One region of the Aerococcus sp. HMSC10H05 genome, then DNA from elsewhere that is predicted to be linked to it. Evidence: predicted binding sites of a transcription regulator. Region 1 holds the regulator's gene; each other region holds the start of a gene.

Region 1 (3,291 bases):
AGTCACTTCTAAGTGAAGTGGACCTTCTGCCCCTGCCGTAATAAATGGTAATGAAATTTGTGTAGAAGTTACACCAGATAAGTCTTTTTTAGCTTTTTCAGCAGCATCTTTTAGACGTTGCATAGCCATTTTATCAGAAGATAGGTCAATACCATTTTCTGATTTGAATTCAGCGATTAAGTGTTTAACAATTGCGTTATCGAAGTCGTCCCCACCTAAGTTGTTGTCACCTGAAGTAGATAATACTTCAAATACACCATCACCTAACTCAAGGATAGATACGTCAAAAGTACCACCACCAAGGTCAAATACCAACACTTTTTCATCTGCATCTACTTTATCTAAACCATACGCTAATGCAGCTGCTGTTGGTTCGTTCACAATACGGTCAACTTCTAGACCAGCGATTTTACCAGCATCTTTAGTTGCTTGACGTTGTGCATCGTTGAAGTACGCAGGTACAGTAATAACTGCATTTGTAACTTTTTCACCTAAGTAGTCTTCGGCATAACCTTTTAAGTATTGTAAGATCATCGCTGAAACTTCTTGTGGTGTATATTTTTTATCTTCAATTTCTACAGTAAAGTTGTCTTCACCGATGTGACGCTTGATTGAAGCGATTGCGTTCGGGTTAGTTACCATTGAACGTTTCGCTACTTCCCCAACTTGACGCTCACCATTTTTGAATGATACAACTGAAGGTGTTGTACGATTACCTTCTGGGTTAGCTATAATTTTAGGTTCTCCACCTTCTAATACAGAAACTGCAGAGTTAGTAGTACCTAAGTCAATTCCGATAATTTTTGCCATAATAAACATGTCTCCTTTTTTAATAATCTATCAATTTAAATGAGTATATTTGTTAACTAGTAGCTATGTACCTAATCTATTGCGCGATAGTCACCATCGCAGGTCGTAGAACACGATCTTTTAATACATACCCTTTTTGGAACACATCAACCACTTCCTCAGCTTGCTGACCTTCTTCGGCTGGCACAGCACTTACAGATTGATGGAAGTTTGGATCAAAAGTTTCTCCTTTAGGATCAATTACTTCAATACCTTCATCAGCTAAGGCTTGTAGTAAGCTCGCATGTACCATTTCAATACCCTTCACTAATTGCTGAGATGACTCATCGTCCTGTGCCAATTCTAGCGCACGTTCCAAGTTATCGATTGCAGGCAGAATACCTTTTGCTAAGCTTTGTGATCGATATTTAGAAGCTGATTCTCGTTCGGTTTGATTACGTCGGTGCATATTTTGAATTTCAGCAGATAGACGCATAATTTGGTCTTCTTTGGCTGATAAATCAGCTTGAAGAGAAGCTAATTCGCTATCCTCCACCACCGTTTCTGTTTCTACTTCTGCTTGCTCATCTTGAACGTCAGTTTCGCTGATTTCTTCATCAACATTTAAATCTTGTTGATTGTCGTCCATTTTTGTCAATTGATAGACCTCCTAAGATTTATAATAATTGTCCAGGTATCTTGCCATTTCTTTTGAAATACTTTGGAAAAGTTGTGCCATACGTATATACGACATACTTTCAGGACCAAGTACAGCAAAAGTAATTAGCTTACCTGATTTAACAGTACCCATGCTTGTAGACATTAAACTCATATTTTCCAAGGTTGGATCTTTGAGTTCCTTACCTACCCTCACTTGGATACCTTGGTCTGTGGTATTAATCAATGAAGCTATCACTGACTGGTCTTCTAGTAATTGACTCAATTGAGGAATACTAGTACCATTAGCCGATTCAGCTAATGAAGAAAATAAATAATTTTGACCATTTACCCTTATACCCTCACTATTAAATTGATTCATGAACCTGTAGATTAACTGATCACTAGCTTCACTAGAATGGTTCATTTGTTCAATATCTTTTAAATAGTGTGTTTGCAGTCGCTTAATCACAGTTGCAAGTTCAAGTCCGACAAGTTCTTGGTTCATTATTTCTGCTATTCTCTCAATTAATTGTGGCGTAACCACTTCATTGAAAGTCACAATTTGATTACGAATAACGCCTTTATCTGTCACTAGTATGACCATTGCCTGGTCTGCCGTAAGTGACAGCACCTGAAAGTTAGCTAAACGTTGCGTTGCAATATCTGGACCTAATGAAATTACGACGCTTTCTGAAAGCGAGGCCAGGGTCGCAGCCGTTTTTTTAATCACTTGACTCAAGTCGTTATAAGGATCATGGAATATCTCTCTAAGTAAAGCATCTTCCTCTTCCTCAAGCTCTAAATCAATCAACCCACCATAATATGGCATGATATGATTAATATAGTAACGATAGCCCGCTTCAGCTGGTACACGACCAGAAGATGAATGGGTTTTTGAAATCAACGAAAAATCTTCAAGTTTGGCTAATTCATTTCGTATCGTAGCTGAACTTGCATTTATTTCTTGATGTTGAGATAAAGTTTTCGAACCGACTGGTAATTGATATTTTGAGTAATGGTCAATTACCGCCTGTAAAATCAAACTTTGTCGTTTTGTTAACATCTAATCACCTCATTAGCACTTAACAACTCCGACTGCTAACATGTTTATAATATAACACCCTTCATTCCTTTTGTCAATAATAGTCAAACTTTATTTTGACTATTTTTAGCATTTAAAAGTTACTTATTACAAAACCTCGCTATAAATTGTGCGTTAAAAAATATTCATTAAAAAAAAAGACATCAATCATATTATATGTTTGACGTCTCTTCCGAAAAATAAAAGTACTAATATGAAGGTGTTTTCCCTTACCTATAAACTTGTATCGATATTTTATTTGTTATCTCGTAACCAGTTAGTAGCAGATGTTGCTAATGTAGCAGAACCAACAATTAGAGCTTCTTCATTGAATTGTACTAATGGATGGTGAACTGGATAAACTTCACCATTATCATCTGGTAATGGACAACCGACGAAGAAATATGTAGATTCAGGCAATTTACTAGCAATATGCGCATAGTCTTCTGATGCTAAATATGGCGGAACATTCATTACGTCATATTTACCAGCCAAGGCTTCTTTAGCAGATACCATAACTTGGTCAGCCATAGCTTCAGAGTTGATTAAGGAAGGGCAATCCGCCATTACTTCATATTCCGTTTCTGCACGAAAAGCTTTACCAATATGTTCAACTATTTCTGGTAAACGTTTTGAAACATGTGCTGCTGATTCTGGGAATAATGAACGTGAAGTACCTTCTAAAACTACTGTATCAGGTATAACGTTAATAGCGCCACCTGGTGCACTAATATACCCCATAGATAGTGAAGCACCTTTAT
Region 2 (3,291 bases), on a different contig from region 1:
CCAATACGAATTGCACGATAACCCAAGAATGGATTCATTTCTTCTGGCAATTGTAAGTAAGGTAGATGTTTGTCCCCACCAATGTCCATTGTACGAACAACAACTGGACGACCATTCATACCTTCTAACACAACTTTATAAGATTCAAATTGTTCATCTTCAGTTGGCATTTCATCTGAATCCATGTATAAGAACTCAGTACGGTATAAACCAATCGCTTCAGCCCCATTTGAGTGTACACCTTCTAAATCTTTTGGTGTACCAATATTAGCAGCAATTTCGAATTTCTTACCGTCTTTTGTTAGCGTTTCAGCATCCTTAAGTTTTTTCCATTCAGCTTTACGCGCTAAGAAGTCAGCAGCAATTTTTTCATAAGCTGCAATCGTTTCATCATCAGGGTTTACAATGACATCTCCGTTTAATCCATCAACAATTACCATATCGCCATCGTTAATTTCTTTAGAGATATTACCAGTACCAACAACTGCAGCAATCTCTAATGAGCGAGACATGATCGCAGAGTGAGATGTACGACCACCGATATCAGTTGCGAAACCTTTAACAAATTGGCGGTTTAATTGCGCTGTATCACTTGGTGTTAAGTCATATGCAACAACAACCACTTCTTCATCGATAGTTGAAAGGTCAGGTATTTTAATACCTAATAAATGCGCTATCAAACGGTCAGTAACATCTTTAATGTCCGCTGCACGTTCTTGCATATAAGGATTATCTTCCATGCCTTTGAAAATTTCAATGTAGAAGTCAGCAGTTTGACGTACAGCAGATTCTGCATTCAATGCGTCATCATCAATTTTTTGTGTATAAGCTTGTTGCAATTCTGGATCCTCAAGGACCATTAAGTGCGCATCAAACACTTGTGCTTCTTCTTCCGATAATGATTTAGATGCAACCGCTTTAATCTTTTCGATTTCTACTTTTGAGTCGGCTATAGCTTTTGCTAAGCGTTCTTTTTCTTGTTGTGAATCGTTAGATTTTGAAATTTCAAAACTTAAATCAGGTTCTTCAACTAAGAACGCTTTAGCGATGGCAATGCCATCGCTAGCCGCGATTCCTGTTAGCTTCGTCATATTATTCTGATAACCCTTCGTTTTTCATAGTATCAGCAATTGTTTGGATTGCTTCTTCTTCATCGTCACCTTCAGCAGTGATCACAACATCAGAGCCTTGACCTACACCTAAAGACATTACGCCCATGATAGATTTCAAGTTTACAGATTTACCTTTATATTCTAGGTTAATATCTGAGTTGAATTTGCTTGCTGATTGCACCAATAAAGTTGCCGGACGTGCGTGGATACCAGTTTCAGCTGTAATGTTAAATTCTTGTTTTTGCATAATCAAAAATCTCCTTTAAAATGTTTTATTTATACCTTTATAGATAGGCAAGAGTTATTATAGCTTATCTATTCGCAAAGTAAAATGTCACAAAATAGACTATACCATAATTAGAAAACTCTTTCATTAATAATTTACCAAAAAAATAGCGTTTCCACAAGGTTTTTCACTCGAATTGTAGGGGAATCATTTTATTTAAGCCTTTTAGTTGAAAGTCAAAATTGGTCAGAGTATAATGATGGTATAAGCAGTAATGAAATTATACTGCGAAAAATCTCAATGCTACTTAGAGAGCTTTAAATAAAGGAAGTGTTTATATGTTATGTCAAAACTGTGGCGAACGTGACGCTGTCATTCACGTATACGCAAATGTGAATGGTCGACGTGAAGCAGTAAACCTCTGCCAAACGTGCTACGCACAGTTAGCCCATGGAAATCAAGCTAAAAATATAAATAATAATAATAATCAATCTTTCGGTGGCTACAACTTTGATGACTTATTACGTAAGATTCAGCAACAAGGTTTTGGCGCTAATAGTCAACCTAATGCTCAAACTCAAGCTGGTAATGGTGGAAATAATGACAATTCAATTTTAGGTAATTACGGTACTAATTTAACGGACCAGGCAAAAGCTGGCCTTATCGACCCTATTATTGGTCGTGATGATGAAATTATCCGTGTAATTGAAATCTTAAATCGTCGTACAAAAAACAATCCTGTTTTAATTGGGGAACCGGGTGTAGGTAAAACTGCAGTAGTAGAAGGTTTAGCTCAGAAAATCGTTGAACATGCCGTACCTGAAAAGTTACGTAATAAAGAGGTCATTCAACTAGATGTTGCATCTTTAGTTCAAGGTACTGGAATCCGTGGCCAATTCGAAGAAAAAATGCAACAATTAATGAACGAAGTAAAAGAAAATAAAAATATCATTCTCTTTATTGATGAAATCCATGAAATTGTGGGTGCTGGCTCAACAGAAGGCGGCTCTTTAGATGCGGGTAATATCTTAAAACCAGCTTTAGCTCGTGGTGAACTACAATTGGTTGGTGCAACCACATTAAATGAATTTAGAAAAATTGAAAAAGATGGTGCCCTTGCTCGTCGTTTACAGCAAGTTATGGTAGCTGAACCTTCAATTGAAGAAACATTAGAAATTATTAAAGGGATTCAAGAAAAATATGAAGGTTTCCATAATGTAAAATATAGCGATGAAGCTATTGAAGCAACAGTACGCTTATCAGACCGGTATATTACCGATCGTCAATTACCAGATAAAGCGATCGACTTATTAGACGAGTCTGGTTCTAAGAAGAATTTAACTATCCCCTTCTTAGATAGAGAATCATTGAAAACTCAAATTGATGAATTAACCAAACTAAAAGAGATGGCTACAGAAGCTGAAGATTATGAAAAAGCTGCGTACTATCGTGACCAGCTAAATAAATACCAAGATATGTATGATAGCAATCAAAACATTGCTGAAAAAACACCTACTATTAATGCTAGCGACATACAAGCTATTATTGAAACCAAAACCGGTATTCCAGTTTCAGACCTACAAGAATCCGAGCAAAATCAATTGATTCATCTAGATGAAAACTTAAAACAACACGTAATCGGTCAAGATGATGCAGTAGAACAAATTGCTAAAGCTATTCGGCGAAATCGTGTTGGTCTAGGACGACAAGACCGCCCAATCGGTTCATTTATGTTCGTTGGACCTACCGGTGTAGGGAAAACTGAATTAGCCCGTCAACTAGCAATTCAATTATTTGGTCGACACGAAGCTTTAGTGCGTTTTGATATGTCTGAATATATGGAAAAACATGCTGTGTCTAAATTGATTGGTTCACCTCCTGGATACGTAGGTTATGACGAAGCAGGACAATTAACAGAACAAATTCGTCGTCAACCTTATTCAATCATCCTTT
Region 3 (3,291 bases), on a different contig from region 1:
AAACCAGCGTTCTCAGCGATTTGACGTACTGGTGCTTCTAAAGCACGTAAAACGATTTGTGCACCCGTTTGTTCGTCACCAGTTAATGATTCAGCTAAGTCAGAAACTGCATGCTTAGCATTGATGAAGGCAGTACCACCACCTGCTACAATCCCTTGTTCAACAGCTGCACGTGTTGCGTTTAAAGCATCTTCGATACGCAATTTACGTTCTTTTAATTCTGACTCAGTAGCTGCACCAACTTTAACAACCGCAACGCCACCAGCTAATTTAGCTAAGCGTTCTAATAATTTTTCACGGTCATATTCAGAAGTTGTTTCTTCGATTTGACCACGGATTTGTGCAACGCGTTGTTCAAGTTGCTCTTTATTACCTGCACCTTCAACAATTGTTGTATCATCTTTTGTAACAACAACGCGGTTAGCGCCACCTAATTGGTCAATTGTAGTGTCTTTTAACTCTAGACCTAAATCTTCAGTAATCACTTGCGCACCTGTTAAGATAGATAGGTCTTCTAACATCGCTTTACGACGGTCACCAAAGGCTGGTGCTTTTACCGCAACAACGTTGAAAGTACCACGGATTTTGTTCAAGACTAATGTTGGTAATGCTTCACCGTCAATATCATCAGCTACTACTAATAATGCACGACCTTCTTGAACAACTTGTTCTAATACTGGCAAAATGTCTTGGATATTAGAAATCTTTTTATCTGTTAATAAGATATAAGGATTTTCTAAAACAGCTTCCATCTTGTCATTGTCCGTTACCATGTATTGAGATAGGTAACCACGGTCAAATTGCATACCTTCTACAACATCTAGTGAAGTATCAATTGATTGAGATTCTTCAATGGTGATGACGCCATCTTGGCCAACTTTTTCCATTGCTTCTGCAATTAAATCACCAACTTCGCTATCTCCTGATGAAATTGATGCAACGTTAGCGATTGCGCCTTTAGAATCTACGGGAACTGAAATTTCAGATAAACGATCTGAAGCTACACGAATAGCTTTGTCAATCCCGCGACGAACACCTACTGGGTTAGCGCCAGCAGTAACGTTTTTCATACCTTCAGATACAATTGCTTGTGTTAAAACAGTTGCAGTTGTTGTACCGTCCCCAGCAATATCATTTGTTTTTGAAGCTACTTCAGCAACTAGTTTCGCACCCATATCTTCAAATTTATCTTCTAATTCGATTTCTTTGGCGATAGTTACACCATCGTTAGTGATTAGTGGTGACCCATAACTTTGGTCTAAAACAATATTACGACCTTTTGGCCCTAAGGTTACTTTCACCGTATCCGCTAGTATATCAATCCCACGAACCATAGATTGACGAGCATCTTCTGAAAATTTAATATCTTTTGCCATTTATTTATTCACCTCATAAAAATTCATACTGTTATTAATCTGTAAATATTGATAAATTGACTAATCTACGATTGCGATAATATCGCTTTCTTTAATAATTAATAATTCTTGACCATCATATTCAAATGTTGAACCTGCATATTTTTCAAATAGAACACGGTCGCCTTCTTTCAATTGAGATGTGAAATCTTCAGTATTCTCAGCAACTGCTTCCACAACACCTACTTGTTGTTTTTCTTTAGCAGCTGACGGTAATACGATACCTGAAACTGTTTGTTCTTTAGCCTCTTCAACTTTCACAACAGCGCGTCCGTTTAATGGTTTAATCATTTACATGTCCCTCCATTAGATAAAGTATTTGTCTAACCCAAGCTAATTTAGTTGGTTTTTATGGGGATTAGCACTCGCTATCGTCGACTGCTAATCTCTATATTTCTTATATTAAAACATTCAAATCTGAATTGCAAGAGAAAGGTTGACTTTTTTTGACCTATTTTCTTTTATAAGTTGAAAACCTTGATTTTATGCGGAAAGTACGTTAGTTTTAATAGTTGAAGAATGTGTCATATTTTGATAAAAATCAAAATGTGCTATTAGCTATTAAGAGAGGAATGTCAGTATTTTTATGTTAAAAGGACCAGTAATATTTCTATTACTATTCAAATTAGTATTTATTTTTCTAGCCATAAGCTTCGCTATCGGCAGTGTAGAAGGTTCTGGATGGAACTGGACAGTATACTTAGCCCTAGCAGTTGCCGCCTATGAAATTGTTGACTTGTTGAATACACTCAACGTGCTACGGCAGTTTAAATCTAAACAATAAACTTGAATTAAATCGATTTTGATAAATATTGCAAATATTTTTATATCATTTTAGCGCCCATATGTGAAACTTAACAAACTTTCACACCCATCATAGATATAAAAAAATAGGTCGAGATGAACGATCTCGGCCTATTCGCTTGCTGATATAGATGCAGCCATTATATTATGCATTTGTTGAAATAAAGTAGACTAATGTTTGGAGTTCATTCGTGAAGTCTACATCTTGTACCCGAATATTATCTGGCACATCTAATCTTACTGGTGTAAAGTTCAAAATACCTTTAATATTTGCTTGTTCTAATGCAGGAACTGTATCTTGTGCAACTGCCTCAGGTACTGAGAGAATCACTACTTCAATATCCATTAATTTTAATTGTTCAGTTAAATCCTTCATATCATAAACAGGCACACCATTGTGGACTGTACCGATGATATCCTGATTGATATCGAAGGCGGCACCAATTCGAATATTGTTTGATTTTTTAAAATTGTAATTCAATAATGCATTACCAAGGTTCCCAACACCCACTAGCGCTACTGTTGTTAAGCGGTCTTGGCTTAATGTTTTACCAAAGAAGTCTAATAAAGCATCGATATCATAGCCGTATCCGCGTTTACCTAAAGCACCAAAGTATGAAAAGTCACGTCTAATCGTTGCACTTTCAACTTTTACTGCTTCACTTAATTCTGTTGAAGAAACACGTGTTTTCCCCATATTTTTGAATACACGCAGGTAGCGATGATATAGTGGTAATCTTTTGGCAGTGGCTTTGGGTATTTTACGCATGTTCATCCTCTTTCTTATACTGATATAATTTCTTAAACAGTATACCAAGTTTGTGAAATTAACACAAGACCTATCCATTGGTTACTTTTGATATATATCAAAAAATGCAATCTTTCCAATAAAACGTTTCCATTAAATGCTCATTTTTTTTATGGTAAAATGATACATACTATCAAATGAAAGGATCATGCCGACTATGATCATATTACAAGGTTCAAATCTAGCTCGACGCTATGGCGTTGAAGTGATATTTGAAGATGTACAAATGACTATCCAACATAACAGCCGAATTGCGCTAGTTGG

Evidence for each region. Region 1 encodes HrcA, which represses chaperone genes, less so after heat shock. Its sites were predicted from a motif close to TTAGCACTCNNNNNNNNNGAGTGCTAA; they were not measured.
Region 2: HMPREF3116_RS04465 (ATP-dependent Clp protease ATP-binding subunit) is a predicted target of HrcA. The motif match lies at 1,604-1,630, and genes of this name have one in related genera.
Region 3: HMPREF3116_RS05265 (co-chaperone GroES) is a predicted target of HrcA. The motif match lies at 1,774-1,800, and genes of this name have one in related genera.

What each region holds. Positions count from the first base shown of each region.
Region 1 covers NZ_KV786996.1:50,827-54,117, reverse strand. Annotated here, with positions in the region: gene dnaK (molecular chaperone DnaK) at 1-810, opposite strand, end outside; gene grpE (nucleotide exchange factor GrpE) at 887-1,438, opposite strand; gene hrcA (heat-inducible transcriptional repressor HrcA) at 1,460-2,512, opposite strand; gene HMPREF3116_RS07210 (M20 metallopeptidase family protein) at 2,786-3,291, opposite strand, start outside.
Region 2 covers NZ_KV786977.1:64,882-68,172, forward strand. Annotated here, with positions in the region: gene ptsP (phosphoenolpyruvate--protein phosphotransferase) at 1-1,091, opposite strand, end outside; gene HMPREF3116_RS04460 (phosphocarrier protein HPr) at 1,093-1,359, opposite strand; gene HMPREF3116_RS04465 (ATP-dependent Clp protease ATP-binding subunit) at 1,677-3,291, shown strand, end outside.
Region 3 covers NZ_KV786985.1:8,250-11,540, forward strand. Annotated here, with positions in the region: gene groL (chaperonin GroEL) at 1-1,376, opposite strand, end outside; gene HMPREF3116_RS05265 (co-chaperone GroES) at 1,437-1,706, opposite strand; gene HMPREF3116_RS05270 (hypothetical protein) at 2,002-2,199, shown strand; gene HMPREF3116_RS05275 (redox-sensing transcriptional repressor Rex) at 2,365-2,988, opposite strand; gene HMPREF3116_RS05280 (ABC-F family ATP-binding cassette domain-containing protein) at 3,185-3,291, shown strand, end outside.